4 regions of the Paenibacillus sp. LPE1-1-1.1 genome follow, and region 2 is predicted to be linked to each of the others. Evidence: riboswitches for the same ligand, from Rfam matches in the RefSeq annotation. Region 2 holds a riboswitch; each other region holds the start of a gene.
The links. A riboswitch is a leader RNA that binds a small molecule or an ion and turns the genes downstream of it on or off. The one in region 2 is predicted to bind cyclic di-GMP.
Positions count from the first base shown of each region.

Region 1: linked by a shared signal. The riboswitch ahead of MRBLPE1_RS02805 (methyl-accepting chemotaxis protein) and the one ahead of MRBLPE1_RS07575 (anti-repressor SinI family protein) in region 2 are both predicted to bind cyclic di-GMP.
Region 3: linked by a shared signal. The riboswitch ahead of MRBLPE1_RS32715 (transglutaminase-like domain-containing protein) and the one ahead of MRBLPE1_RS07575 (anti-repressor SinI family protein) in region 2 are both predicted to bind cyclic di-GMP.
Region 4: linked by a shared signal. The riboswitch ahead of MRBLPE1_RS31860 (EAL domain-containing protein) and the one ahead of MRBLPE1_RS07575 (anti-repressor SinI family protein) in region 2 are both predicted to bind cyclic di-GMP.

Region 1 covers NZ_JBEGHY010000001.1:560,486-568,354, forward strand. The annotation lists gene MRBLPE1_RS02785 (response regulator transcription factor) at 1-374, opposite strand, end outside; gene MRBLPE1_RS02790 (sensor histidine kinase) at 367-1,770, opposite strand; gene MRBLPE1_RS02795 (hypothetical protein) at 1,938-2,981, opposite strand; gene MRBLPE1_RS02800 (HSP90 family protein) at 2,984-4,759, opposite strand; gene MRBLPE1_RS02805 (methyl-accepting chemotaxis protein) at 4,914-6,680, opposite strand; cyclic di-GMP riboswitch class I at 6,768-6,852, opposite strand; gene MRBLPE1_RS02810 (DUF1836 domain-containing protein) at 6,927-7,697, opposite strand.
Region 2 covers NZ_JBEGHY010000001.1:1,730,424-1,738,292, reverse strand. The annotation lists gene MRBLPE1_RS07585 (right-handed parallel beta-helix repeat-containing protein) at 1-810, shown strand, start outside; gene galE (UDP-glucose 4-epimerase GalE) at 951-2,018, shown strand; cyclic di-GMP riboswitch class II at 2,197-2,278, shown strand; gene MRBLPE1_RS07575 (anti-repressor SinI family protein) at 2,294-2,455, shown strand; gene MRBLPE1_RS07570 (helix-turn-helix domain-containing protein) at 2,470-2,802, opposite strand; gene MRBLPE1_RS07565 (lasso peptide isopeptide bond-forming cyclase) at 3,204-5,144, shown strand; gene MRBLPE1_RS07560 (paeninodin family lasso peptide) at 5,160-5,303, shown strand; gene MRBLPE1_RS07555 (aldolase) at 5,387-6,319, shown strand; gene MRBLPE1_RS07550 (lasso peptide biosynthesis PqqD family chaperone) at 6,323-6,631, shown strand; gene MRBLPE1_RS07545 (lasso peptide biosynthesis B2 protein) at 6,647-7,105, shown strand; gene MRBLPE1_RS07540 (ABC transporter ATP-binding protein) at 7,126-7,869, shown strand, end outside.
Region 3 covers NZ_JBEGHY010000048.1:51-7,919, forward strand. The annotation lists gene MRBLPE1_RS32715 (transglutaminase-like domain-containing protein) at 300-1,109, opposite strand; cyclic di-GMP riboswitch class I at 1,123-1,201, opposite strand; gene lysS (lysine--tRNA ligase) at 1,381-2,889, opposite strand; gene greA (transcription elongation factor GreA) at 3,067-3,543, opposite strand; gene dusB (tRNA dihydrouridine synthase DusB) at 3,890-4,885, opposite strand; gene MRBLPE1_RS32735 (helix-turn-helix domain-containing protein) at 4,917-5,129, opposite strand; gene folK (2-amino-4-hydroxy-6-hydroxymethyldihydropteridine diphosphokinase) at 5,081-5,629, opposite strand; gene folB (dihydroneopterin aldolase) at 5,607-5,993, opposite strand; gene folP (dihydropteroate synthase) at 6,066-6,914, opposite strand; gene pabC (aminodeoxychorismate lyase) at 6,977-7,852, opposite strand; gene pabA (aminodeoxychorismate/anthranilate synthase component II) at 7,849-7,869, opposite strand, start outside.
Region 4 covers NZ_JBEGHY010000046.1:241,109-248,977, forward strand. The annotation lists gene MRBLPE1_RS31850 (SDR family oxidoreductase) at 1-830, opposite strand, end outside; gene speD (adenosylmethionine decarboxylase) at 837-1,646, opposite strand; gene MRBLPE1_RS31860 (EAL domain-containing protein) at 1,779-4,685, opposite strand; cyclic di-GMP riboswitch class I at 4,765-4,850, opposite strand; gene MRBLPE1_RS31865 (metallophosphoesterase) at 4,971-7,556, opposite strand; gene MRBLPE1_RS31870 (methyltransferase domain-containing protein) at 7,562-7,869, opposite strand, start outside.

The DNA of each region.
Region 1 (7,869 bases), 1.2 Mb from region 2:
TAGGCCGATCTTATCGCATCCGGCAAGCTTTCAAAATCCGATTTAATCTGATAATCAATGGCTCCCGCTTGAAAGGAACGGAAGATGAGCTCCTTTTCCTCCATCGAGGTCAGCATAATGACCTTGGCACCAGTTGATACCGAGGCCTCCTCGGCGAGCAGAACGCCCTCTGGGCGGCCATCCAGCATAATATCCATCAACACCACATCCGCCGGCGACGATTGCTGTATTCCCTCATGCAGCGCCTGCCTTGCATCCTCGGCTTTGCTGGCCGTCCAAACGACCTCCATGTCCGGCTCTTTGTTGATATAAGCCACAAGGCCGCGAAGCCAATCATGGTCATCTTCCACGATCCATACCCTTATGCTATCCACTCGCTTCCCTCCCTTTTTCATGATGTATGACTGATTTGCCCGCTTGAACCGCCCGTTTCGGGAAGGTTAAATAAACAGAGGTGCCGGCCCCCGGCTTGCTTCTTAGATTAAGTAATCCTTTATGTTTTCGCATGACATGATAAGCATAGGGCAGCCCCAGGCCAAAATTCGTGTCGCTGCCGTTTTTGGTCGTATAGAAGGGCTCGAGAACCTTGGCCATCTCGCTTTTGCTCATCCCCGGGCCTGAATCTTTTATTTCAATGATAAGCTCCCGTTTCGTTTCGCTCAAAAGAATGGACAACTCACCTTTGCCCTTCATTGCTTCGAGGGCGTTGGCGACGATATTGCCTAAAGCTTCGCTCACCTGCGCGGGATCAATGCGGCAGTTCCAACCTGGGCTCAAAGAGGTAAACAGTTTAATTTGGCCGAGCACAGGCTCGTAGCCCTTTATTGTCTGCCCGATCAGCGCTGCCAAATCCGTGGGCTCGACACGCAGGACCAAATCCTCCGTCCTCCGATGCACGCGCTGCAGCATTTCCTGCATATGGCGCGAGGCATTTAGCACGGTTTCAATGTCGGCAAGCAGCTCCTGTTGATCCGTAGCAAGCGCATATGCCTTCATCTTCTCCGAAAACAGCCGCATTTTCCCCGCGTCATTCTTGATTGCGTGATTGAGAATAGCCGTTCCTGACGTGACGACCCTTAAAGTGGAATCGTATCTCCGACGGTCGATGTTGACGCGCACGCCCATGAATCCGTATGTAAACAAAGCGATGACAAATACCGTAACCCCTAGCCCGACGATCCAGGTATTATAAACCCACATGCGCAGCATCCCGAAGCTTGGCAGCACGTAATTCATAACCATGCAAAACATGACTGGCGGAAGAACCGCGGAGCAGATGATCCAGTGCGTTCGGGAAAACGAGGCGTGAAGCTGGCGCTTTAACAGAACCTGAACTGCCCCGTACATAATATACGGCACCGCCCACCAAACGACGATTTTGAATGAGATGGGATATACGGCGGTATAAAAAGGGGTAAATACGATACATAAAACAATCGGAATAAGCAGCAGGAAAGGCAAAAGCGACTGAAACCGCTTAGACAATCGAACAGGCCGATATGCAATCGCGAATAAAATGAAGGAATACGGCAGGCCATAATAGGAAATGAGCGAGGAGACCGCCTGCAAGCGGTATAGCAGCTGCCTCGCAACCTCATTCATCCCGGCATCCGCCGCTGCTGGCAGCCATTGCAGATCAAGAACGGCCGCAAGCGCACCTGCTCCGCCGCTGAATGCCACGGCGCCTAGCCAATGATTAACGGGCGCTCTCCGATCGGAGAGCCATATAATGGCTGCAATAGCCCACAATGCAATAAGAACGAATAGCATAACGCAGCTCCTTCACTACCGATACTATGTTATATCAATCGATACGGGAGACCATTCGCCAATGAACGTTTGCCCGTGCACCGATAGGCTGCCCCCGATGGCACAGCCCAATCTGTTGTCGATCGTTCAATTGAACCATTTTCAATCGCCATGCGTCAACAAACGGCTCAAAAGCGGCTCAGCTTCTCGACTTGCTTCAGCTTCTGGGCAAGCAGCTCCGAACAATAATTGTTTTGATTCCGTTGATCAAAAGCAAGGGCAAGCTCCTCGGCTTCCAGCTTAAGCCGCTCATAGGAAAGCTCGCTGCCGATTTTAAGTTTGCGGCGCCGCTTCTGCTGCAGCCATACTAGCAGAAAGGCCTGGGCTGAGCTCAGGTATAAAAAACGGTCCCAACCGACCTTGGTTTCCATTGCAAAGCCGATGGTGTTCTCGAACCACTTTGCCGCCTTGTTAATATCCGTTACGGTGTAGTAAGCGAGGAAGCTGCCGTACTCGGTCAAATAACCGGGACCGCTTAACAGGCGCGCTCCTTTCTTCGCCATTTTCACGGCCTCCTCAGCTTGATCGATCTCAAGGAGCGGGAGCAGCAAATGGCTGTACGTATTTTGGGGGATGGTTTTACAGGTCAACCGGCCATCCATGATCGGCTTCATCGTTTGCAGGCCGCGCCGGTATCTACCCGCTGTAAAATGATAATAGCCAAAGCTGTTTTGTTCGCATGCCCTGCAATCCGACATGCCGTCCCGCGCTGTTTTACGCCAGAGCTCGTAATAGGTCTGCGCTGCTTCCAAATCGCCTCTCGAAAGCGAGTAGCGATGATGACACTGATAATAAGGGCGCAGGCTGTGACCGTATTGTAAGCATTTTGCCTTGAAATCATCAAGGATTGACGAGATTTGGGCTGCGCCAAATTGCGGAAACCGCCAAATTTGATTGATGAACCATTTATAGTGCCAAATGATCGAGAAGCTCGAATAAGCGGCAGGTTCTTTTTCGAACTGCGTCAAGCACCATGTAAAGGAGACAAGGAACCTTTCTTGATAACCGGAATCAAGCGCCGCCTCGGAATAAGTCATTCGCGCGAAGTAGGCATCCTCCTTCGTCATATATTGGTCGGCGATTCGAATCGCTTCTTCCAATACCGCCAGCTTTTGTTTGCCCTGCGGCAAGCTCCAGGCCTCGCTCCTTAACTGATTGTACCGCTGCTTCATAATTAACGCTCACCCGCCTGACCGAGTCCGATATCCAACACCTGCATAAACGATTGATTCAACAGCTTCAGTTCCTCTGGACCGAGCGGATAATTGCCGAGCAGCAGGGCTTGCGTATAAACGGTTTCGATGCAAAGCTTCTGCATAGACGCATCGTTACAGGCGATGGCCTTCCGTATCAGCGGATTGTTGAAATTGAAGCAAAGCCTTGCCAAAGGCAGCTCATAAAGCTCATGGATGACAATATCTACGATTTCAGCAAATACATCATTCGCCTCTTCCTTCGTTTGCTCCGCCATCCGAAGAAAGTTCACCTCGTCATTCGTGTTATAAAGCGCCGCTAAATCAGCAGGCTCAAATTGTTTTAGCACACTCCTGCACTGAAATGGAGCAAGCAGACGGTCTGAAAGCTCCAAAAACGCTTCCGCGTTTAACAGCTCTACTGGATTGATTGCTTCAAAGAAATTAGAAAAGTTAATCGGATCCAGCACTAATGCTTCAATATTCTCATCCAGCTCAGGCAGCTTGCGCACCAGCTCAAAGTCATGTACGTAACCGCCGTTAATAACCATGACATCCTGCGCTTTTGCCACTCGCGCCACTTGGCGAAATTCATCAAGCGTAGAGGACACAACGATCTGCCGGCTCTTCTCCAAAATCTCCCCCATCCTCATCTCGCCGAATGACGTTTCGAAGGTAAGGAACCGAATAAACAAACGATAAAGCTCATCATCCTGGGATGCCATTGCTTTAATGGATGAATAATGAATTCGAATTATTTTCTCCAGCAAGTCCGGGTCTGTTTCCGCTAGCATGATCATATGCCTCTTTATGCATTCGCCCAGTTCATCCTTAACGCTGTAAAACAGTTCGTTTTCCATTAACGATTCGCGGGATGCCGTCGGCTTCAGGCCATTGGCGTTCATGACGCAGGTCACGAAAAACGCCCAGTCCGGCAGCATATTTTGAATTTGATCTGACAGCAGCATCCGCTTGACGTAAACCTTATGCTTCTTCTCTGCTTGCAAGCTGACTGCGTAGGGCAAAATATACGCTACGCCCTCCAGCTCGCCCATACCAGACTTAAGAGGAATGGCGTCCAGGAAGTTCTGATACATATGATACTCACCGTAAACCAGCGCTTCTTTCATGCTCATAGCCCACGGCGGCGTTTCTTCATTGACGGTGATTTCGTTTTTCCCTTCGGATAAACGGATGGGAACGGGAAGGAACTGGCCGTAATGCGTCATTAAATCCGACATGCTGTCCCATTCATAGTAATCCTCATAACCGTCCTTGCAGGTTAAAAATACGGTCGTCCCGATCGGTGCGTCTTTTTCGAGCTTGCGTATTTTGTAGGTCCCGTCCGAGCGTCCCCTCCATTCAAGGGTATCGCCCTCCAAAGCAGACCGCGTTATAACTACGATTTCGCCGCTAACCACGAAGCATGACAGCAGTCCGACACCGAATTGGCCAATGAAATCATCAGCCGAGTCGAGCTCCTCGCGTTTCGAGGTGCTGCCGATTTGGGCCAGAAAACGGTGGATTTCCTGCTCCGATAAACCGATTCCGTTATCATGGACGGCGATCGTCCGCGATCCGTAAAGTTCTACGGTCACACCGGCATCAAAACGATGGCCGAGGCGTTTGCGCGCCGTAATCGCGTCCACGCCATTTTGGAGAAGTTCCCTTACGAATACGCCGGGATTTGCATATAAATGCTTCGATAGAAGCTCAATCATTCCTTGTAAGTTAACCTGAAAATTCAATTCGCTCATATTTTCTCCTATGTTCGTTATGTCATTAATATACATATCGGTATTACCCTCCGTTTTATTTCGTCATATTGCAGCCTTATCCTTTTTTTAGGCGAATAATGACAACAAAGGACGACCAGCTCCCGGCTAATCGTCCTTTTTCGGTTTATTTTGTTTATAGCTTAAACACGGAGGCCTTCTCTTTCAAATCCTGCGAAGAGCCTGTCAGCTTCTCTGCCAGCGTGCGCAGCTCATCAGAAATATCATTTTGCTTAACGGACAGCTCGCTCATATGCTCCATTTTGCCATTAACATCGGTTGACGTGTTAAGAAGCTTATCCACTGCTAAAACAATGTGGGTCATACCGCTCGTAATTTCGCTGATGGCCGTGGAAATTTCACTCATTTGATCGGAAAGCACGCTGCTCTGCGACTCCAATGCCCGGAAAGTGCCGCTCGCCGTCTCCGATGCTTGACGGGTCGAGTGAATGACATTCGCGAAGCTTCCGATCGTGCGGCTGCTGGCAGCTACATCATTTTGGATCAAAGACAATTCCTTCGTGATCTGCTTGGAGATGGAATCCGTTTGACTGGACAGCTTCCTGATTTCCTCCGCCACGACCGCAAAGCCGCGTCCATGCTCCCCTGCCCTTGCCGATTCAATGGAGGCGTTCAGTGACAACAGGTTCGTCTGCGTGTTTAAGTCCTGAATGCCATTCAAAAATTTCGATACGTTGTTATAACGGTCATTCATCGTTTCGAAAGCTTCCGACAGCTTCGCAAACTGCTCTACGGTTTCGTTTACCATCGTAACAACGCCGGCCATTTGCTGCAACCCGCTTTGCGAGGATTGCTTCATCTGGCGCATATCATTGTTTATGTATTCGCTTGAAGCGGCAATTTCCTGAGAGCTTGCAGATATTTGCTCGGTTACCGCCGAAATGGATGACGCATCGTCATATTGGGAGAGCAATGCCTCTCTGCCCAGATCCACTTGGCCCTTCACGTCTTCGGAGGCTTTACGGTTGCTGCCGATCATCATATCCATATTCCGCGAAACATCCAGCACCGACTCGCTTACTTGGAGCGTTGCTCTAATCGTATCGCGTAAATTATCGCCCATATCGGCTAAGGCTTGATCGATTTCTCCGAATTCATCGGCGCGCACGAGCTTCTCTTGACTTGTAAAATCATTGCTGCCGTATGCCCGGATACGGCGAGTAATGCCCGCAAGACCCGTTTTAATCGATTGCGTAACGCCAAAAATCATGATCGCTGGCAGCACGGCGAGCAATATCACATTGATGAGGACAATGATGTTTGCGCGGGATACATCATCATTTAAATGGTTTGAAGTAATGTCCGCATCATGGGTTAAGCGCTCATGCATGGTGTCGTTCGAGTAGTTTAGAATAACTGTATATACGCTGATTAAACTACTGATACGCAGCGATTTTTCCTCAGCCGTTAATCCGGTGGTATCGGTATTCGTATCCTTTAAATTGTCAAGGGCCAGACGGAGTACGCCGACTTGATTGGCATATAGGGGACCGTCTTCAACAGCCGGAGGGTATTGCTTATCCATCTCGATAAGTTGTTTTTCCAGTTCGTTCATATGGGCGGGCAGATCTTCCAAATCCTTCATGATCGCCGTCGCGTCGCTTTTGCCGTTCTCGATTGCATCAACCATCAGAAGCATGACCTTCAGCAATTTATTAGAGATGCCTTGATAACTGCGTTCCGCGCGGGATAATTCCTCTGAATCTTCAATTGAATTGGCGACCGAAACATTTTGCACATAAATAAATATGCCGGAACCTACATTAAAGAGAGTAATGATTGCCGTAATAAACAATAACCTGGCCGTTATTTTTCTCATGCTCAATTTCTTTGACAGCTTGCCCAGCCTGCCCGCTCTCTCCAACCATACCTTTAAATCCATCCAGCTTTCTCTCTCCTCGGTCTCTCTAAAAAAGCAAAAAAGCTACCCAGCCACAGGAGGCGGATAGCTTACTTAGCTCTATATCCTTCCGGCGGTCTGGCAGCCGTAGCGCTTGCACCTTAGGCCCATAACTTTGCGTCCTTGCCTTTCGGCAAGTTTGCCATTTTCAGATTGTCTATGTTTGTATTTACAACATAAACCAGTATAGGACATACCAGACAATCTGTACATCCCTTTAGAACTATTTTATTCAGGACTTAGAAACAAAGTCGCATTGCAATAACGTCTTGACAGCGAATGAAAATAGGACGTTTGTATCGAAATGACCGAAATAAGCAAAATGTTGCGCACGGCCTCCCATTGATTCTCCGTGAGATTCGGCAGCCTGCTCGCAAACTGGTTCGCGGATAAACGAATGGCCTGCTCAGTCAATAAATCCTGATGCGGGTTCTCCTTCAAATGGCCGGATATATCGAGAAGCTGATCGTTATTCGCATCAAGCTCTTCAAACATACTGGTATAGGAGGCATATAATTCTATAGGTCCGACCAAATCATCCGTTTCGTCTTCCGGCTTCTTGAATACGATCTCGAATAGCTTGCGGATTGATTCAAAATCAAGATTAGACTTTAAATCATCAATAATGAACAATAACGCCGCTTGATTCAGAGAATATTTTTTTCCGGCCTTCGGACAATCGAAGTAGGGTTTAAAATCTCGCTTTACCCAGTTTTGCATGGATGTAATCGACAGATTGGAATATTCGATCAGTTGGCCGAGCGCAGCAATCTCATGAAGCGAGAAGCCTCTCAGCTCATTGCCTTTTATAAGCTTTTCGATAATCGGAGGCAGCAGCGTAGACAGAAATGCAGGCAATCCCGCGCCCTTCTCCAAATCGTATTGATGCGTTTTGGTCCATGCGGCTTGCAGCACCTGCAGCGGCTTCTGATTATGCTTTCCATCCAAGGAGAGCAGCAAGCAGGCCATCTCTTTTCGAGTAAGCGTAAAGGACTCCATTTCCCTTCCTCCTCGCGCTTTCGGCATACAATATTTTATTACAAGTTCATATGAACTCATCATATGCCGGAGAATGACACTTGTAAAGGCTCGAAAATCAATGAGAATAAGCTTTTCCATCTCGTAAAATCGCTCTAAAAGCGCATAAAAGGCTGTTACCGTTAGATACGGC
Region 2 (7,869 bases):
ACTCTTAAAGCAGCGCACGGCATGGGCAATGGCGCGCAGGTTTCATTTGAACAATGGATAGGTAAAGTTCCGTCAGGAATCAGTGTCGATAAACTATATTATACCGTCAATGTCACTTCGTTAAGCTTTCAGGTTTCTGAGACGCCGGGGGGAGCGCCGGTGATGGTTACGGACGCCGGTCAAGCAGGCTTTCATGTAGGAAGATTCAATTATGGTAGATGTTATATCACAAATATTACGATAGAGAGGGATTGGCGCAAAGATAATGCATCAACGCCAAACTTTAATATATTGGCCGCAGGCGCCGTGATTAAAAATGCAACCATAAAAAACTATGATGTTGCGGTCTCGGTTCCTCAAGATTATGCTGGACGTCCCAATATCATTGAAGGTCTTACCGTCATTGAGGGCTCAGCTAGATTTGAAGGCTGCCATGTCAGCAACAGCGAGTTTCTGAGAGCAAAAACTCCTGCGTTAGGCAATAGCGATGTCCAATTAGGCTCCACCGATGCCAAATATAAGAGACAGATTACCATGCGCAACGGCTTGTTTCAAAATTTAGGCTTGGTGCTGGACGGTAACGCGGTCGTGACAGGCTCAACCTTTTTGAATGCATCTGTCGGAAAAGCCGATAACACGAACAAAGCTGCAATTGTGCAATCACATTTCGAGAACAGTAAAATCAATCTCCACTGGCTGCGCCAAAATCAATCCGTGACCATAGCGAAGTCTGTTTTCAAAGGGGTTACGGTTGCCGGTACTGCTCCTTACGTCAGGCTGGTAGACAACACCGATCTAGGCAGCGTTTAATGAAATTAAATGCCGCGGTTTATAAAAATAAAATAAACTTCCCTGGAGATATTTCACGCTTCAGGGATTTTTTTTGATATAATGAGCATGAAAATGGTATAAACTTGCTTCATTTAGAGAGATTAATAAGGAGTGATGAAATGGCAATTTTAGTTACCGGCGGTGCGGGTTACATTGGAAGCCATACTTGCGTCGAACTTTTGGAAGCGGGTTACGAGGTTGTTGTCGTAGATAATTTGTCCAATAGCAGCCGTATTTCTTTGGATAGAGTAGAAGAAATCACAAACAAACCATTTACGTTTTACCACATGGACATTATGGACCGCAGCGGTCTGGAAGAGGTCTTCAGCAACCATTCCATCGAGGCCGTGATTCATTTCGCAGGCCTGAAGGCGGTTGGCGAATCCGTTCGATTCCCGTTGTCCTATTACCATACGAACATAACAAGCACATTAGTATTGTGCGAGGTAATGAAGCAGCATGATGTACATAAGCTTGTATTCAGTTCGTCAGCAACCGTATACGGACTGCCGGAGCAGGTTCCGATATCAGAGGGCGTCCCATTAAGCGCAACCAATCCCTATGGCAGAACGAAGCTTATGCTCGAGCAAATACTACAAGATTTAGCGGAGTCAAGCGAGCAGTGGGGAATTTCGATCTTACGTTATTTTAATCCGATTGGCGCCCATAAAAGCGGAAAAATCGGCGAAAACCCGAATGGAATTCCAAATAATCTTATGCCATACATATCTCAAGTAGCTGTCGGAAAGCTCAAGCAGGTTAATGTATTCGGAAGCGACTACGAAACCGTAGACGGTACAGGCGTGAGGGATTATATCCACGTTGTGGATCTCGCCAGAGGACATCTGAAGGCGTTAGAGAAAATTATGAATAAATCAGGCGTAGATATATTTAACCTCGGAACAGGACGCGGCTACAGCGTGCTGGAGATGATTGCGGCGTTCGAGAAGGTATCCGGCAGAAGAATCCCGTATGCGCTCATTGAGCGCAGACCCGGCGATATTGCGATCTGTTACGCGGATACAGCGAAGGCAAATGAGGAGCTGAACTGGACCGCGACGTATGGAATTGAAGAAATGTGCGAAGATTCCTGGCGCTGGCAGCATTCTAATCCTAACGGCTACGGGGAAGACGAGTTTTCCATATCGGAACGTGAATCAGCTGGTTACATTAAAGCCGCGCAATAAAAATCGGTATTTCAAACGTAGTTACTCAGCCCTAAACGATCCTGGTTCATTGATTCCATTCCATTTAATATTGCTTAAAGTCTTTCGACAAAAAATGTAATTATCTATCAAATTTGTAAGACATGAAGCGACAGCATGCGCAATTTTGGTGGTCTATAATACATATAAGCGAGTGACAAGCATAGGGAGACGTTGAAATGCGTTTAGTATCTGGGCACCTTAAACGCATGGAGTCAGTGGTGCAACCGTCCCAAAATGAATGGGGGACATGGGATATGGTACTTGTAAAATCAGAGGACAATCAGGACTTGGATATGGAGTGGGTAGCATTAATCATGAATGCACGTTCTTTGGGGTTCAGCAAGGAAGACGTGCGCAAGGTATTGCTATGTCTTGAGGAAAGCAAAAAAGACGATATTCAAGAAACTGCCGTATAAAAGTGAAAAAAGCGCTATTCGCGCTTAATTTTCCATTTATTGAATTCTAAAAATTCCTTAAACTGATCCTTGCTCACGCCGGAAGCCATAGCTTCTCTCACTAGGTCAGCCCATTCCGTATCCAAATGGTCGGGCATGCGATCAGTTTTTTCGTCGTTATTGAGAAATTCTTCGACCGTTACATTCAAAACGGCGCCTACCTTTTCGAGAAATTGAATCGAAGGATTTTGCTGGAGCCCTCGTTCAATGGAGCTTAAGTAAGATTTTGCGACGCCTGCCCTTTGAGACAACTCAGTGAGGGATAGGCCTTTTCTCTTGCGCAGCATCTGAATGCGTTCTCCGATCATAACAAACTCCTCCGTTATCACATCGTTGTAGACTAGTCTTATTATAACGAATTATTCTTAATTGCGAAAGCTTGTATGTTATAACTCACATTAATTTTTATACAGAAAAAAGAAACCATTTATTATTAACAATAAGTGGGTGTTTTGGTGTGTGATTTTTTTGTTTTTATCTGGGATAATGCATTTCAAAAAACATGATTGCTTTGAGAAAAAAATATTGTTTTCAATAAAGAACAATAATCGTTGATTAGTGCGAAATAATCGTGGTTAAGTTGTTGACAAAGGCAAAATTACGGTGTAATATGCACTTATGTTCTTTATTAAGAACTAATTGACGAATAAACGGTTTCGGATATTGTTCCGTATAAAGAACGATTTTTGATACCCCACCGGAGGAAATGATGAGCGCTATCGCAGGAGTTTTACAAACTGACAATGGCAGTAATGCATGGAAGCAAGGCAGCGTATTAATGGAAGCTTTATCTCATTATCCTTGTGATACGGCACAGGCTTGGCATGAGGATGATATTTTTCTAGGCTGCCATAACCAGTGGATTACTCCAGAGTCAATTGGCGAGCGCAATCCTTTTTTCGATAAGGAAAGAGGATTGGTCATAACTGCGGATGCCATTATTGATAACCGGTCAGAGTTATTTAACCAGCTGCAGGTGGATCTTCACCTAAGAGAACAAATGTCAGATAGTCAGCTGATTCTGCTTGCTTACCATAGATGGGGAGAGACTACTCCTGTCCATTTGGTTGGTGATTTTGCTTTTATGATCTGGGACTGCCGCGAGCGAAAACTGTATGGCGCAAGAGATTTCTCAGGCGGCCGAACGTTATACTACCACTGTAATCGGGATCGCTTCGTATTTTGTACGACGATCAAACCTCTACTCACGCTTCCAGGCGTGAAGAAGGAACTTAATGAAGCATGGCTCGCTGAATTTCTTGCGATATCCGGTATGGTTGATGTTGCCGATGCTTCGCAAACCATCTATAAAAATATCGAACAGCTTCCCCCCTCTCATACGATTACAATATCATCTGAGCGAATCAAACTAGAAAGATATCACCAAATTAATCCCGATGAGCGCATTCGTTTCAAATCGAATAATGATTATATCGAAGCGTTTCAAGATGTGTTTCAACAAGCAGTGACTTCAAGATTAAGGACTCATCGTCATGTTGGGGCGCAGCTTAGCGGAGGTTTGGACTCTGGAGCCATCGTAAGCTTCGCATCTAAGGAATTGCTTCCGAATAATAAAAAGCTGCATACGTTTAGTTTTGTGCCGACAAGTGATTTCGTTGATTACACTTCAAAATACATGATAACAAATGAAAGACCCTATATAGAATCAACAGTTGGGTACGTTGGAGGAATTAAGGATCACTATCTGGATTTCCATGGAAGAGATTCTTATTCTGAGATAGATGATTTTCTAGAAATTATGGAAATGCCCTACAAGTTTTTTGAGAATTCTTTTTGGATGAAAGGGATGTTCGAGAAGGCCGAGGAGCAGGGCGTGGGCGTGCTCCTTAATGGAGGCAGAGGGAATTTATCTATTTCTTGGGGGGCAGCCATTCCTTATTACGCCACACTGTTGAAAAAAATGAAATGGATCAAGCTGCTTCGCGAAATGCGACAGTACAGTTTGAATATCGGTTCAGGTCGAGCACATGTATTTTCAAGCGTCAGCCGTGCGGCTTTTCCGATCATTGAGCAGCTGCGGCCTCATACAGAGCAATATCATTATCCGGCGATTATTCATCCTGAGTTTGCTAAAAAAACGGATGTGTTTCAACGCCTTAGAGAGTACGGTATTAATGAAACGGGATGGTTTGCAGCGAAAAATGTATATGAAGAAAGAAAAAGTCATTTTAACGAAGTCTTTCATTGGAATGCCGGCAATACATTATCGACAAAGCTTTCATTAAGACATTCCTTATGGAAGCGCGACCCGACCAATGATCTAAGGGTGATTCAGTTTTGTTTGTCGCTTCCAGAGAGTCAATACGTTCAGAACGGAATGGATCGCGCATTGGTTAGGCGTGCAACCGAAAAGCTGTTACCCGATCAGGTGAGGCTGAACCAGCGTACGAGAGGAGTGCAAGGGGCGGATTGGGTGCATCGCATGCTGCCGAAATGGCACGCATTCACCGATGAACTGCGGCAAATGAGCGAGGATCGATCGTTTATGTCGTTCATCGACGCAAGGGTAATGCAAACATCCCTTTCAGGTTTGCTGGAAGGCGTCCAGCCAATGCATGCCATTGATCCGAACTTTAAATTGCTTATGCGTACCCTTATTGTTTATCGGTTTCTTAAAAAAATGATTTGAAGGGAGGTGACAAACATGCAAGCAAAAAAACAATGGAACAAACCTGAACTAGAGGTCCTTCATGTACATATGACGGCAGCTTCTACTAAAAATGGTCCTTTGACTGATGAGGCATACGTGCCGGGTCAATATTCCGACAACCCACGTTTCACTAGCTAAGTCATTATGAATGTTATGAAAAGGAAAGCCCTTATACATTTGGTGTATATGGGCTTTCTAGCTATTATCAAGGAAATGACGGAGTGAGGACATTGTTGCTAACAGAAACGAAGATAGTGTACAAAGCATTTGGTTTAACCATTGCAAGCGAGCTTGCGCTGCCGGAGCTATCTAGTATCTCAGGAGAAAGCGAGTCTATCGATATTCAGATCGTTATTGACGGCTCTCTTTCAAAAAAAATAGAAATCATGCCATATGACTTTGTTGTCGAGAATAAGACCGTAACCGTGAATATGCCGGATGCGGGAATTTTTCGGATTGAAAACGGCGACAGGATAATCCTTGCTCCCAATGAAGGCGCAGATGAGGACTTGATTCGGCTCTACGTGCTTGGAACCTGTATTGGTGCCTTGCTGCTGCAGCGCGGCGTTTATCCTCTCCACGGCAGTGCTATTGCTATTGATGGTAAAGCCTACGCTTTCGTTGGCCACTCAGGTGCCGGAAAATCAACGCTGGCCTCCGCTTTCATAAAAAAAGGCTATTCGCTTTTAAGCGATGACGTTATTGCCGTTTCGCAATCTGCGGCAGATCCTGTACCGCTTGTTATTCCGGCTTATCCCCAGCAGAAGCTATGGCAGCAAAGCTTAGATGCATTTGGGCTCAGCAACGATGAGCTTAGGACGATTTACGGCAGGGAAACAAAATTTTGCATTCCGGTCGAAGCCGATTTTTGCTCAATGGCGTTGCCGCTAGCAGGGGTGTTTGAGCTAACAATGACGGATGCAACGTCGGTTGCCATTCATTCTATTCCTAAGCTTGGTCGTCTGGATATTCTGTTTCAGCATACATACAGGAATTTTTTGGTACAAAAGCTAGATTTAACGCGTTGGCATTTTACACGCTCAGCCGCCCTTGCGACGGATTTGCCTATGTATCATCTACAAAGGCCGACGTCGGGTTTTACGGCACCGGAGCTGGTCGATCTCATTATAAATACGATTCATACGGGGGATTAGAAGATGACAAAGAACCAAGCGATCATCATTCATACTTTATTATTGGAGCAGCTCATTGTACAAGACAGCAACAACATCGTTAGCGATATGGGTGGGGAAAAAGTGGTTTTGAGCATAGAGAACGGCAAATATTATAATCTCGGAACGATGGGCAGCCAAATTTGGGATTTGATAAAAGAGCCTGTCGCGATCTCAGCTGTCGTAGAGGCATTGCTGGAGCAATATGAAGTAGCTAAAGAAGTGTGCGAGGAGCAGGTGCTCTCCTTTTTGTCCCATCTGCTGGAAGAACGACTCGTTCATATTAAAGCTTAGTTAAGCGGTGATATGATGGGAAAGCTGATGAAATTGAGAGTGCTGCTTTCACTGGATTTCAAGACGATGCTTCTATTAATAGAAGCGACCCTTTTATTAGGCTGGGCACGGCTTCGCATACGCTATCAGCCATTTGGCAAAATAGCTCCTTCACTAGGACAATACATGAAAGAATCCTTGACTGAAGCATCGGCGGAGCACAGAGAAACCTTGGTTCGGATCAGAACTGCCATCCATCTGGCCAGCAGGCATACGCCTTGGGATAGCAAATGTCTTGCCCGAGCCATGGCAGGTATGCAGATGCTTAAAAGGCGGGGCATTAGCAGTACGCTGTACTTAGGAACGACAAAGGACGAAACGGGTAAACTGATCGCGCATGCTTGGCTGCGAAGCGGTCCCCTCTATGTAAGCGGAGCTGAAGAAATGCATCGGTTTACGGTCACAGGCATGTTTGCCCAAGCAACCTATTACTAGTTACGGAAAGTGATGAAGCGATGAATCATCTCATGTATTTCTCCAAAAAACTGCATGCATACGGCGGCAAGGTGCTTTACTTGAATCTCTTCGGGATGATGCTTGTCGGATTACTTGACGGAGCAAGCATATTGTTGTTAGCGCCTTTGCTTAGCGTTATAGGCATCGTCAATATTCCGCTGTCATCATTCCCCGGTATTGCGTGGCTATCGTCACTGCAAGAGCTTCCGAAAGAGAGAGCTCTTTTCATTATTTTATTGTTATACGTTGGGCTTGTCGCTTTACAGGGAATAATCGGACGTAATCTAAGTCTTCGGGAAATTCGGATACATACAGGTTTTGTGAATAGCATACGTTTGGAGCTTTACCGTGCGCTGCTGCAAGCGAATTGGGGATTCTTCCTTAAGAAGAGAAAGACGGATCTTATTAATTCGTTGACGGGCGAGCTGGGACGTGTGACTAACGGCGCTTTTTTATCTCTGCAGCTAATCGCGTCCTCTGTGTTTACGGTCATACAAGTTGGTATTGCTTTGTTTGTTTCGGTCAAAATGACATTGTTCGTTCTAGGCTGCGGATTGGTTATTGCGTTTCTCTCCAGAAGATTCATCAAGCAATCCAGGGTGATCGGAGCCGCAACAACGGAGCTGGCTCAAAGCTACATGGCTGGCATCACCGATCATTTTAATGGGATGAAGGATATTAAAAGCAATTTGCTCGAAGCCTCGCGTTATCGCTGGCTGCTCGGCTGGTCAGAGAAGATCGCG
Region 3 (7,869 bases), on a different contig from region 2:
TATCGCTTTTCTAACGATCCGTTAGGATCGTAAGGGCAGTTATTACTCGTTGTTCAGTTTTCAAAGAGCAATCTTTTCTTTCGTGTCAGCCGTATGTCTCGTTGGCGACCTAGATAATATATCACGTTCGCCTATAACAATGCAAGAACTTTTTTTAAAAAAGTAATAAAAAGATTTACGTCCTCGAATCCCCTCGTTTCATGCTTAGCTCGCGAAAAACTAATCGTCTATATAATGAAGAAAGAAATAAAAAAACGAGCGATGCGCCTATGCGCATGCTCGTTATTCGTTTACTTTTATTAGTATTGTTTTGAGGCCGTATATTTTGCAGCATCTTTAATCAATTCGAATTTTTTATTGCCCTTCTTCAAACCCGCATCTACTGTTGTATCTATCGTAACCCACTTGCCGCCTAAGTAGACTTCATTCCATGCGTGGTAAACATCTACATATGTCGATTTTCCCATCATCAGCTTCGTTGGAATATCCAAGCCGCGAAGCATCCCTGCAAACAAAGCTGCATAACCGTAGCAAATATCTTTTTTTGATTTTAAGGTGCGATCGATGTTCGGAAGGTAATCCACCGAAAGATTAGCCGCCAGTTGATGATCGTAATTAATGTTCGTGATAATAAAATCGTAGATAGCTTTTACTTTCTCCATATCTGTCTTTTTATTTTTCGCAAGCTCTTTTGCTTTCACAATCGCGCTGCTTGTATTTGTCCAACTGATATTTTGAATGGAGTTCAAGTATAATACCTTGCTGTCCTTCAAACTAAGCGTAACCGTTTGTTTTCTGACCAGCTTGTATTTGCTGCCTGATGTATTCTCTAAAACCGAAATCGTATATTGTCCGTTTCCGAGCTGCAGAGGGAATTGCTCTGATGTTTTACCGGAGGTCAGGTTATAGGTATAGTTCGTTTGGCCCTTAGCAACCATAAGTTTTGTTTTCACTTTGGCATTAACGGGGTAATCGATAGCAATAACACCGTTACTAAGATGAGACGTATCCAGCCAGTCTGAAGCCGCTGCTTCACTTGCCTGTGCTGTGGTGGCATTTATCGACGCGATAAGTACAAATGCCGCGATTATGCAAATAAATTTACGCATGAAAAAAACTCCTTTCGGTAGCTGGCTGCCATCTTCAGGAAGGCCCTATAGCTTTGCGTCCCTACCTTTCGATAGGTTTGCCATTATCGTGTGAAGCTTCATTAACACTAATATTAGTTCTAATATACCATATGAATCTATCAAATCAATACGAGTACTTAAAATATTATCATATTTTGGTAGTTTTTCAGATTTGCTGCGGCAGCGCTCTCCTCTAAATACAAAAAGAACCGCCGGCAGCTGACTGCCGTGCGGTTCTATTATTTCATTTTTATTCGGCGGAACGTTGATCTCTCATATGAGGGAACAATAGCACGTCGCGAATGGATGGCGCATCCGTAAGCAGCATGATCAACCGGTCGATACCGATTCCAAGCCCGCCTGTTGGCGGCATGCCGTATTCAAGAGCGCGGATAAAGTCTTCATCCATCTCATGCGCTTCATCGTTGCCATGCTCACGTTCAACCAGCTGCGATTCGAACCGCTCACGTTGGTCGATCGGATCGTTAAGCTCCGTAAAGGCGTTGGCATGCTCGCGCGCCACAATAAATAGCTCGAAACGATCTGTAAACCGCGGATCCGTCTCGCTCTTTTTCGCAAGAGGAGAAATCGCAACGGGATGTCCGGTCACGAAAGTCGGCTGGATAAGCGTGTGCTCGCAAAATTGTTCGAAAAAGGCATTAAGAATATGACCAAAAGTCATATGCGGATCAACCGGGACCTTATGCTCCTTCGCCAGACGCTGTGCTTCTTCGTCACTCATCTCGATCCCAAAATCAACGCCAGTCGTTTCTTTAACCAGCTCGACCATCGAAACACGGCGCCACTGCGGAGTTAAATCAATCTCTTGGCCTTGATAAGTGATTTTCGTTGTGCCGAGTACTTCTTGCGCGATATGTGCAATGACGTTTTCGGTTAGCGCCATAATATCCTTGTAGTCGGCATAAGCCTCATACAGTTCAATCATGGTGAACTCTGGATTGTGCCGTGTCGAAATTCCTTCATTCCGATACACGCGTCCAATTTCATATACCTTCTCCAAACCGCCTACAATTAGACGCTTCAGATGCAGCTCGATAGCAATACGCATGTAAAGCTGCATGTCGAGCGCGTTATGATGCGTTTCGAACGGTCTGGCTGCCGCACCGCCTGCAATAGAATGCAAAGTAGGCGTTTCTACCTCCAGATAACCGCGGGAATCCAAATAGCGGCGCATGGATTGAATGATTTTGGAACGGGTAATGAAGGTTTGCTGTACATCCGGATTCACGATAAGGTCAACATAACGCTGGCGGTAACGAAGCTCAACATCCTTCAGCCCATGATATTTATCAGGCAAAGGAAGCAGCGACTTCGTCAACACTTCAATATCATGCGCTTTGACCGAGACTTCGCCCGTGTTCGTTTTGAAAACGACGCCTTGCACGCCAATGATATCGCCAATATCCAGTAAATCGAATGCGGCAAATTTATGCTCTTCGACGGTATCCTTGCGAACATAAATTTGAATCCTGCCGCTCAAATCCTGGATCGTAGCAAATCCGGCTTTGCCCATTCCGCGTTTTTGCATAATGCGTCCTGCAATACGTACGGTAACAGCTTGGCCTTCCAGCTCTTCTTTGCTGTGCCCTTCATGAGCCTGTACAATTTCTTTGGCGTTATGCGTGCGTTCGAACTTGCGTCCGAAAGGGTCCACGCCTAGTCCTCTAAGCTCGTCTAGTTTGTCTCTGCGAATTTGCAAGAGTTCACTTAGCTCCTGCTCATTGTTTTCATGTTCCACTACTTTCATCTCCTTGATCGTTCGGCAAGCGTAAGCGGCTGTGGCCGGATTGTTGCGATAAAAACTCGTTTTCCGATAAAATATAAGCCCTGTATTCCTATGAAATATACGTTCTTATATTTTAAACGTTCAAAAAGCTTCCCACAAGGAAGCTTTTTGATCCGCGCATTGCAAACCTTATTTTTTGATATCGAGAATTTTGTATTGAATGATGCCGACAGGTACGTTGACTTCGACAACCGTTCCTTTTTTCTTGCCCAAAATCGCTTTGCCAACCGGGCTCTCGTTTGAGATCTTGTTTTGCAAAGGATCGGCTTCAGCTGTACCGACAATAGAGTACTCCATCGTATCGCCGTATTCCATATCTTCAACCGTAACAATAGAACCGATGCTAACGGTATCAATATCAATATCATCATTATTTATAATACGCGCGTTGCGCAGCATTTTCTCAAGGGTAAGCACGCGGCCTTCGATAAATGCTTGCTCGTTCTTCGCATCCTCGTACTCCGAGTTTTCACTTATATCACCATAGCCGATGGCTACTTTAATACGTTCAGCAACTTCACGACGCTTGACCGATTTCAAGTTCTCTAATTCATCTTCGAGCTTGCGCAGCCCTTCTTGAGTCAGAATGATTTGCTTATCGTTCATCTTTCCGATTCTCCTGTCATGTGACTAATTTTTCATACCTTGTATGAATTCACTGATACCTAATATATTACGCTTCTTAATCCTCATACCTACTGTTGTTTGAAGCGCTCTTGATGCGTTCGTTATTTATATTGCACGATTATATTGCAAAGGTACCATGAATGTCAATCAAAGCCAAACGACCCATTGAAACCGTTTCATTTTTTGAAAATGTAACAGAAGCCGCTGGATAGCGGCTTTTGTCGAATGGTGTCATTAACGACCGATTCAGGATCATGCTTATAACCGGTCTATGTGTATTTTAGTAGGCGACCTCTTCCGCAGCGCCTGATGTTCCGCCTGCAGTTTAAGCGGATTGGAATTCCGCATCCTCTTCAAGAGACCGTACATAGTTTTCCAAGATTGCTACCATCGGGTCACGGCCGGTTTCTTCCATAATGACATCTTTTACGCGAGCGCCGCCTGGAAGTCCCTTCAGGTACCATGCTAGGTGCTTGCGCATCTCGCGTACCGCAACCGCCTCGTTCTTCAATGCCACTAAACGATCGAGATGCAAAATAGCTACTTCCAATTTCTCACGCGGCGTCGGATCGCTAAGCAGCTCACCATTCGTCAAATATTGAATGGTCCGGTAAAGCATCCAAGGGTTTCCTAACGCGCCGCGTCCGATCATCACGCCGTCGCAGCCCGTGTGATCCAGAAGGCGTTTGGCATCCTCTGGCGAGAAAACGTCCCCATTGCCTATTACAGGAATGGATACCGCTTCTTTGACATCTTTTATGATGTCCCAATTGGCCTTGCCTGTATACAATTGCTCGCGTGTGCGTCCGTGTACGCTTACGGCTTTCCCGCCGGCGCGTTCAACGGCACGGGCATTCTCAACCGCGTAAATATGCTGGTCGTCCCACCCAATGCGCATTTTTACCGTCACCGGCTTCTGGACCGCATCCACAACGGACGAGACCATCTCATAAATCTTATTGGGATCGAGCAGCCAGCGGGCACCCGCATCGCATTTCGTTACCTTCGGTACCGGACAACCCATGTTGATATCGATAATATCCGCGTTGGTCTGCTTGTCTACGACCTTTGCCGCTTCTACAAGCGACTCGCGGTCACCGCCGAATATTTGCAGGCTGAGCGGCTTCTCGCGCTCATCGACAAACAGCATTTCGAGCGTTCTTTTGTTCCCGTGTAAAATCGCCTTGTCGCTCACCATCTCCGCACATACAAGACCTGTTCCAAACTCTTTGGCTATCAATCGAAAAGCAGGGTTGCACACGCCTGCCATCGGCGCTAGCACCACTCTGTTCTTCATCTCGATGTCTCCGATTTTCAGCATGTCGCTCCTTGCCCCCATAAGATATGCATCGTTATTCACGTGAATCAGACATTAATTCCTCGTAACTGATTCCTAGCGTTTTGGCTATATGACTTAGCAGCTTCGGATCTGTCTTCCTTGTTCCGCGTTCCAATGAACCGAGAACAGCTACCGATACACCAAGTTCCTTGGCCAGCTCCTGCTGAGTATAGCCCTTCAGCTTTCGAAAGGCTCTGACGCGCTGCGCCAATTGATTGTTTTCCATAACGTAATGCCTTCCTTTCCATCCAGAAGCGCCGCCTTTGACTCTGCGCTTACTTCTGCCTGCAGCCGATGCGATTGATCCAGAACATCATGCAGCGGCACAAGCACAAACGCCCGCTCCATCATGCGCGGATGCGGCAAGGTTAGTTCCTCTTGATCCATTCTGACATTATCGTATAGGAGAAGATCAAGGTCAATGGTTCTAGGTCCCCAACGTATTTGTCGAACTCTTCCTAATTGCTGCTCAAATTCCAGAAGCTGCCTCAGTAGTATTAATGGGGAAAGCGTCGTTCGCAAAGCGAGCGCCATATTGAGAAACGGCGGTTGATCCGTATAGCCTACCGGGTCCGTCTCATACATGCCGGATACCTTGCTTATCGCTATTTCCGGATGTGCGTCCAGCAGTCCAATCGCTGCAAGCAGCAGTTGTTCACGATTTCCCATGTTGGAACCTAATGCTATATAAGCCTCTGCCCCATTAAGCGGGTATTGTTCGTCCATCAGCGTCCCGCTTTCTGCGCAGCTCCACCGTTACTCCGTCAAAATGAATATCAAACGGCGGGTTCGGCTTGGTTACTCGAACCGTCACTTCATTTACCATAGTATAAACTTCCAGTACCCGTGTTGCAATGTGACCCGTTAAAGCTTCAATAAGCTTATATGGCGGGCCCTCTACAATCGTTTTTGCAAGAGCGTGTATTTCAACATAATTGACCGTCCTGTTCAAATCATCCGTTACCGCGGCCTGTTCTAAATCCATATCTAGCTCGATATCCACGTAATATTTTTGGCCGAGCTTGTTCTCTTCGGGAAAAACGCCGTGATAACCGTAAAACTTCATTCCTTTTATAAACATTTTATCCATGATCGTCACTCCCCCTTGCGATGCAGTTATTCTAATGATAAAAAAGCCGCTCTTAAACGCTGCAGCTTCCGCTTAGCTGCGATATACGATCGCGTCCGCCATAAGCGCGGCGCGTTTGATTGCCTTCACATCATGCACGCGCATCACCTGGCAGCCATAAGCGATTCCGAGAACAACGGTCGCTGCCGTCCCCTCAACAAGCTCGTCTACTGGCAGATTCAGCGTCTGCTTAATGAACCTTTTGCGCGAAGTCCCAAGCAGCACCGGATAACCGAGCGCCGACAGCTCAGACAGCCGACCAAGCATTTCTAAATTGTCTTCATGGGTTTTGGCAAAACCGATGCCCGGATCAAGCCATATCTGGTCCTCTTCGATTCCAGCGGCATGCGCCAAACTGACGCTGCCTTGCAGATCAGCAAGCACATCCGGGACAAGGTCATTGTAGTCCCTTGCATGACGGTTGTGGTTGATAATAACCGGACATCTATACTCAGCGACAACCGCAGCCATATTGGGATCGCCCTTAAGACCCCAGATGTCATTGATGATATGGGCGCCTGCCTCTAAGGCTTGGCGGGCTGTCTCCGCTTTGTACGTATCAATGGAGAGCGGGATATGCGGCAGCGCCTGGCGCACCGCGCGAATGACGGGAAGGATGCGCCGCAGCTCTTCCTCTGCGCTTACCGGTTCAAAGCCGGGACGTGTCGATTCACCGCCGATATCAAGAATGTCAGCGCCGTCCTCCACCATGGATATGGCGTGTGCAACGGCAGCCTCTACGTTCGTATAGCGCCCCCCGTCCGAGAAAGAATCCGGCGTAGCGTTCAAAATACCCATAATAAGCGTACGGTCACCCAATTCCAGCTTCGTTCCGCTTCCGAATTCATATGTCCTCTTATAAAAATCTGGTCTTTGATTCAATTTGCAGCCTCCGTTCTTCACTGTTTTCTTCTTTGAATGGCGCAGTCAACTAGCTGCCAATCCTATTCAACGCCCGTAGTTAGCCGGTATACCGCTAGTAGCTGTCTGGTCAAAGCCCCTGCTGTACCGTCACTGACGACCCTGCTTTTTCCACTGGCATCCGATAATTTCGTGACGGGAACAAGCTCCTGAATCGAATTGGTCAGCCAAATCTCATCGGCCTCCTGCAGCATCTCCCAGCTGTAAAGCCCTTCTTCCGTACGGCAGCCTTCTTTTTGTGCAAGCCTCAACACCTGCTCACGCGTAATGCCCGGCAGGATGCCCGTGGAAATAGCCGGCGTAAAAATCACGTTATCCTTCGCAAAAAATAAATTGCTGACGATTCCCTCCGCCAACCAGCCTTCATGGCTGAGCATCAGTCCCTCGGCTCCTGCAGATGCTTCGCTAGCCAGCAATTCCCGCTTCGCAATAATATTGTTCATATAATGGAGAGACTTGTAGCGGACATCGCCCTCCGGCGTGTTTCGCCGCGTCTGCATAAGCCGCAGCTCCCGTCCGCGCATATGAACCGCATCATTGACGGGAGGCAAAGCTTTTACAAGCATCAACACATTCGGCTTCTCATAGTCGCCGGTTGGAAGGCCAAGCTCCGCTTCCCCCGCACTAACGGTCAGGCGAACATAACCATCCTCAAGCCCGTTCGCCGCAAGCAAAGCTTTCACCCACTCTGTAACCTGTTCGGCATCCGGCCGATACCGGATACCAAGCTGCTCACAGCCCGCGAGCAAACGGCTCAAATGCCGTTCCAATAAATAAGGTGTCCCTTTATAGGTGCGAAATGTCTCGAATAAGCCCATGCCGTACAAAAAACCGTGATCATAAACTGAGATCACGGCTTCGCTCGCTTCCAAAACGGAGCCATTCAGTCCGATTTTCATCGCACTGCGCCCGTCCG
Region 4 (7,869 bases), on a different contig from region 2:
TGGCCGGACATGTAGCTGGAATCGTCGCAGCCTAGGTAAACATAAGCCGCGGCCAGCTCATGCGGCTGTCCGGGTCTTTTCATCGGCGTGTCGGACCCAAACGTCGCTACGGCCTGGTCATCGAACGTCGCGGGAATGAGCGGCGTCCAGATCGGTCCGGGAGCGACGCCGTTTACGCGGATGCCTTGCTCCGCTACATTTACGGCCAGCGCTCTAGTAAAGGATACGATAGCGCCCTTCGTCGCCGAGTAATCGATCAGCAATGGATTTCCGCGATAGGCCGTGATCGACGTAGTGTTAATAATGGAACCGGATTCCTTTAAATGCGGCAGCGCTACAATCGTCAGATAGAACATGCTGAATACATTCGTTCGGAACGTAGACACCAGCTGCTCGGACGTAATATCCTCCAGCTTCTGCTGCACATGCTGCTCCGCAGCGTTGTTCACCAAAATATCAAGCTTGCCGAATTCGTTTACCGTCTGCTCGACCACGCTCTTGCAGAACGACTCGTCTCCGATATCGCCGGAAATCAACAAGCATTTTGCGCCTGCTTTCTCGACGATCTCCTTCGTCTTCTTCGCATCCTCATGCTCATTCAAATACACGATCGCAACGTCGGCGCCCTCCTTCGCGTAGGCAATGGAAACCGCTCTGCCAATGCCGCTGTCGCCTCCCGTGATAATCGCCGTTTTGCCCTTCAGCTTTCCTGCCGCTTTATACGAGTCAGACTCGTAGACCGGAAGCGGGTTCATTTCAGATTCTATACCCGGTTGTTGGTTCTGGTGCTGCGGCGGGTTTACTTGTTTTTTCGATGACGAGTTTGGCATACTGGTTCAGCTCCTTATATTTTTTCCGTAAAAGATCTCGTCCATTTCCGTCTTCAATCTTCTCGTAATTTCCTCTTGCTCCTTCACGGACAGCGTATCCTTCGTATAGCCGAACAAATAATTGTTCAGGTCAAATTGCTTCAGCTTGCATTTGGTATGGAACACATTCTCCTGATAAATATTGACGTCGATCATGTCATACAAAAGGCTTTCTTCCTTCGGTATGTAATTCTGAATCGAGTTAATATCATGATCAATAAACAGCTTATGCCCGTTTATGTCGCGAGTGAAACCCCTTACCCGGTAATCGAGCGTCATGATATCGGTATCGAAGGAATGTATCAAATAATTCAGCGCTTTAAGCGGCGAAATCTCGCCGCAGGTAGACACGTCAATGTCAGCGCGGAACGTGCTGATCCCTTCGTTCGGGTGGTATTCCGGATACGTATGGACCGTTATATGACTTTTATCCAAATGCATGACGACTGAATCAGGCAGCGGACCTGGAGACTCCTCAAACGAATCATTCGGACCGCCAGCGACTGGCCCTTCCGATACGAGCAAGGTAACGCTGGCGCCTTGCGGCTCATAATCCTGCTTGGCGATATTGAGCACATGCGCTCCGATAATATCGGATACCGTATTTAAAATTTTGGTCAGCCTATCTGAATTGTATTGCTCGTCGATATAGGCTAGATAGGCTTTGCGCTCTTCCTTCGTTCTGGTATAACAGACATCATACATATTAAAACTGAGTGACTTCGTTAAGTTATTGAAGCCATGCAGTTGAATTCGTTGTTCCGGCGTTAATTTCAAGTGCGCACTCCTCCTTTTCAATAACTACTATTTCCTTTTACCCAAAGACCGATGCGGCCAAACCCTACGCATAATAAAAAAAGCATTTCACGCTCGGTTATCGCCGAATGCAAAATGCTTTTTCTGCTTGGTTTAATTGAGTTTTTTCAATTCTTTTATACGGAGTATAGGGTCACCCACATAAATTTGCGTCTGAGGCATAACGCCGTCCCGCTGCTTAATCGCAAGAATATTTAATGCATTAACGAGCTCGTTATGCTCCTTCACTTTCAACTGAAACTGCACGCCGTATTCAAAGATATCATGCTCCACTTCATTAAACCACACGATAATGCCGTACAGCACATACAGTTGATTAGCAATCTGTGTTTTGAACATCAGCAGAATATCGCTGTTAACCGGCAGCTTAACGCCTACCATAAACCTTAAGCCGCCAGGCCCGATATTTCTAACGAGCACCTCCGTGCTTCCGAGTCTTACGCTTCTTCCCTTAAACATGGTGATCGTCATTTCTGCCAACAAACAATGCTTCAGCTCAATCCGGAAATACTGCCTGCGATTAACGACTGGCTGCTTGCTATGACTTAACGAGACAGGCTTCATCAGTGATTTATTTTTTAATAGCTGCGCGATGCTTTCCGCCTCTACCGGCCGGCTGAAATAATAGCCTTGGATTTCGTCACACTGCTGCTCCCGCAGATAGTTGAACTGCGCCTCGTTCTCGACGCCCTCCGCCACTACCTGCATGTTCAGCTCCCCTGCCAAACGAATAATGCATTGGATAATGCTCTTATTGAACGGCTCCGTCAACATCTCATCCACAAACGACTTATCGATTTTAATCGTATGCAGCGCTAAACGCTTCAATAAATAAAGCGAGGAATAACCAGTGCCGAAATCATCGAGCGATACTTTGATGTTTCTTTTCTTCAGCTCGAGCAGAAGCTCGGTCACGATCTTCTCATTGCTAATAAATGAGCTCTCCGTTATTTCGATTTCAAGTCTATCGGGGGACAAACCCGTTTCCGCCACGATTTGATCTATCATCTGCAAAATATTTTGCTTCAGCAGCTGCTGTACCGAGAAATTAACCGATATGGTAATCGGTGGCAGGCCCTTGCTCTGCCAACGCTTGCTTTGCATGCAAGCCTCGCGCAGCACCCATTCCCCAATGGGAACGATGAGCCCCGTTTCCTCTGCGATCGGAATAAATTCAGTCGGCGGCACCAGCCCCCAATCCGGATGATTCCAGCGCAGCAGCGCCTCTACGCCGACGATTTCCATCGTTTGCGCATGCACGCGAGGCATATAATGCAGGAACAGCTCTTTCTTATCCAGCGCTTTGCGCAGGTCATTGCTGAGCGAGAACAGCTTAAACGACTGCACGTTTAAAGAAGAAGAATAAGACTGCGACTGGTCTCTCCCTCTGGATTTGGCAAAATAAAGAGCGGCGTCGGCATTTTTCATCAACGACTCCACCGTGCATCCATCCTCAGGCGATTGACTGATTCCGATGCTTGCCGTGACATTCAACTCAAATTCTTCAACAACTAATTGTTCCTTAATCAAATGTATAATATGATCCGCCATATCGGCTACATCGCTTATTCTCTGTACGTTGGCAATAATAAAGGCAAATTCGTCTCCGCCAATCCGGTAGGTTACTTGTCCCTCCCGTTGCTTGCTTTTCAGCCTATGAGCGATTTTCTTGAGCAATGCATCGCCAATCGGATGCCCCAGCGTGTCGTTTATGTACTTGAAGCGATCCAAATCAATCAGCAAGATCGCTAGCTTTTGTTTAAAATATTCGCTCACCTTGAGCTGCTTGCTGAGCTGCTCCTCGAACATCCTGCGATTCGGCAGCTCCGTTAAATAGTCATGGTAAGCCAAAAAGTGATTGAGCTCCTCCGCCCTGTTCCGATCCGTAATATCCATAACAATGCCCACAATCGCCTTTTCTCCCATATGAGAAACACGGTTATAATGCACCTCGCAATGAATGACGGTACCATCCCTTTTAATTGCCCGATGAGGAAAATTCGGAAGATACTCTCCTTCCGTAAGCTGCATAACCTGAGATACGACGGCTTCCCGGTCATCCGGATGGACAGCCTTCTCCACCTCTAAGCCGACCAGCGTGTCATAGCTTAGCATCTTATTCAACTGATCGTTCGCATAGACGAATCTTTCCTTCTGCGCGACAAAAATGCCTACGATAGACTGCTCCAAAATACTGCGGTATTTGAGTTCCGATTCGATTAGAGATCGTTCAACCATCTTTTTTTGCGTAATGTCCTTGGCGATGCCATAAATGCCGATCAATTCTTGATTAACGATAATCGGAATGTTCGTTACGTTAACCTCAATGATTTGCCCGCTTTTGGTTATGCCCGTCGTATCGTAATTTTGAGGCGTAAGCGTATTCACAGTGTCCTCAAAATGCAAAATCGTCCGCTCCAAGCTCTTTTCTTCCACAAAATGATGGAAACTCCCGTGCATAATCTCATCCCGCGCATAACCAAACATTTGCTCAAGCGATGCGTTGCATGACATAAACCGACCATTCAAGTCAAACGAGAAGACCGCATCCGGGTTATTCTCGAATATGGATTTATAATGCTGCTCTTCGACAGTCAAACGATGTTCTAGGTTTTTGGTTTCCGTAACATCCTGGAGCGTGCCTATGGTTAGCGATACTTCATTGGTCTCATCCAGAACAATCGTCAGATTTTCCACAACATATCTCACTTCGCCGCTTTGGCGGACAATGCGGTACTCGCTGGTGCTCTCTTTCTTTTGTTCGACCGAGGAAAAAAATTGCCGTTTAACCCGCTCGCGGTCCTCTGGATGGATTAGATCAAAAAAGCGTTCCTGGTTCATTACAAAATCCAAATCCATCCCGTATATGAAAAACATTTGGTTCGACCATGATACTTGTTTGCTGCCATGGTCGAATTCCCAATAGCCTAAATTCGCTATTTTCTGAACGATGTCAAAGCTGTTATCATTGCCACGATAACGTTTAATATTTTGCTCCATCTATAATATCCCTTCCTATGTATAACGTATGCGGTAACCTGATGTGTTGCGGAGGAGGATATTAATAATCACTCATCCTTTTGGCAACCCAGCCACCTTTGGAAGCTTCCTTTAGGTCTGTTGGCTTTGCGTCATTATCTTTCGATAACTTTGCTATTTACTAGGACTTTTTGCTTATATAAGTATTCCATATAATACTGAGATATTCCATAGCTAATTTTTTGCTATTAAAGTTTCGAGTCAAAGAAACCTCCCGGCTAGGGAGGTCTATTAGGTCGATTATTTTTACAAACGCGGGTCGATTTCCTTCTCTTTGGCAACCTCGAACAATAGATTAGCTGCGGCAGACGTATAGCCTTCATGGCTCGGTGCTATATCCGCAAACGGAACCGCGAGCATGCTCTGCCCCAGCCTGTATTCATTCAAGGATGTGCGGAGCTTCATCGTAATGCTCTTCTGCTTGATCAGCTTATTGTATTTATGCGGAAAGCGATAATCATAGCCGTATATAATCGACATGTAGTCCTTGTTACGTACCTTCATATAAGGAACCATATAAGGCTCTGGCATCTCGGGCTTAATGACGACACCTTCCATATGGTTTTCTACCGTGAGCGTTTGGAAATACTTCTCCGCCTGCTTGCCGCTTTCGGGATCGGACAGCGAGAGCGTGATGAAAGGATCATCCGAGAGGAAACGGTACATATCCGATGTCTTCCCATCCGGGAGCGTTTCCCTTCCGTCCCCATAGACGATTTTGAGCAGTGAAAAAGGTTTGTATTCCAACTCCCCGGGCTCGGCGTAAAGCTCCAGCTGCTTCTTGTAGGTTTCATATGCCTTTTGATGCTCATCCAGCGGCACATGCTTCTCCAATAACTCATGGACATGCTTGTAGTTTTGATAGACGGTCTGGCCGTATTTTTCATTCATGGCCGCCTTGCTGAGATGGAACTGGTCCTTCTCGAAACCGCTGGACTTATATTCCTGCGCAAGCTTCGTGAATGATTCTTCGAAACCGTTCGCCTTTAGAAAGCCCAGCTCGGTTTCGAGCGCCTTCTCAATCGGCTTGAACTGGCGGTCGATTAGCCCTTCGCCAAGCGCCAGCCAAGGCAGCAGCTCTCCGTCTAGGAGCAGCATCGCGATGTCGTTTTCCTTCATATAATTTCCGAATCTTTGCAGCAGACCCGCGTAAATGCCCGATAGGTCGACCTTACTGACTTTGTACCCATTGCGGCTAACCGCAAAACAACGGTCTGCTTCGGCATGCAAATAAATATTGCATCTGGAACCCATGTATTTCGGCTGAAGCACTACTTCCTTCACGCCGCGCTCCGCAAAATAGTCCAGGCCTTTTTGCAGCGACTCGAGCTCCCTAGCCGCTTCGTCCTTATCCGCCGGCGACATCGTACCGGATATAAAGTTGATCTTATGGTTTGAGCTGTAAAGCAGTCTACGGGCCGAGTCATCATCCAGCTCCTGCACCGATACCTTGTGCTCATCCTTAAAGAGCGTGAGCAGCTCGTCATCCATCGCCTTATGCGCCGATTTTTGCGATTTGAAAAACGGCTTCGCCGCAAGCATGACCGCGCTCAGCAGGTTGCCGTGCACCGCGCCGGAATCCAAATGGATTTTATTCTTAATCCGAAAAGCGTTTTTGGCTGCAATATGGCCAAATACATGATAAGGCTGGTTCGCTGCCGCGTCTTGTTTCAGGAACAGGAGCTGCTCCTCCAGCGGAGCCGAGCGATCGATCCGGAAATTCCGCTGATGCCTGACCGAGTTCACGTCCAACTTGCCGATGTACTTGTTCTCGCAGGGCGCATGCGTGACATAGAAGGACGGCCCTCTTTTGCCCACCGTTCGGTAAAAAGGCTTGGAAAGCGAGACGAGATGATTGAATCGCCGAAGCAGCTCCTCATCCGCTTTAAGCACCTCCGTCGAATCGAAGTACGCGTGCAGCAGCTCCTCCTCGACTCCTTTAATCTCACCGCGCAGATACTTGTATACGAAGTTTTCGTGGTTGCCTAATACGAACAAAAATTGATCTTTGTTCTCATAAAGGAAATCGATAGTTTCCCGCGTTCGGTTTCCCTTGTCAATCCAATCGCCGACCAGCAAAATTTTCGCACCGCTTACCTTTCCCGTTTCAAACAGCTGATTTCCTTCTATTTGAAAGCCGCAGCTAACGAGCAGAGCCTTCAGCTCATCCACGCATTCATGGACGTCGCCTACGATAATCGTCTTCTGGTCAAGCGGCAAAATGGCGCTCAAATATTCGTCAGTATCCTCAATGATAACTTTGTACTCCGCATTTGCTTGCTTTTCAATAGGCGAATAAAAATCCTTGGCGCGCACTTTATGGATCTTGCCGTACTTTTCCCCGGAGAGCGCGCCCAGCACTTCCTTGCGCAAGCGGTTAATATGGCTCGTAATCAGCTTCTTCGAGCGCTCCGACGCATAATAATCATCCCGCTTCCGGTAGTCGAACAAAATAACCTCAAGGTTATAGTTGTTATCCTTTGCGATCTCCCGCACCTTCGCCCGGAAATGATCCGCCAAGCCCGTCGTATCAACCACGACAAACTCGGCATTGACCGGATAGGTCGTCACGAGGCGCAGCTTCTCGAACAAAAGCCGGAAAGCCTGCTCGCTCGCCTCAAGCATTACTTGATCGTATTTATCGTAAGCAGCGCCCAGCAGCTCCTGCCGGATGCTGTCAGAGGAAATGTACTGCACATTGGCATTCACGCCTTTAAGCTCATCGCGAAACCGCAGCTGCGGCATTAGAACCTCGTTCGCAAATGTCGTCTTCCCGCATTCTGTCGAGCCAATCAGCATAAAAATCGTATGGACTCTCGTTCTTATCACCATTTCGGCTATTCCCTCCGTTTCCTCAAGATCGCACCCTGCGTCGTTTGAACGCCGTTTACGCCGTCACCGACCGCAACAAAGTCGCATTCTACGTTTTGCGCTTTAACCTCTTCAAGCAGCCATTCCTGAAATGCCGTTCTTCCGAGCTCCCATTTATGATCATCATGCCGGAAATCGGTTAGCTCGTAATAAGCATTAAATTCCGAATTGGGAGTAGTCAGCACAAAATAATCGAAGTCGATATGCTCGCAAATTTGCCGGATAAGCGATCCCGCCTCCGCGAGGCTCATGTGCTCGATCACCTCGGTCAGCA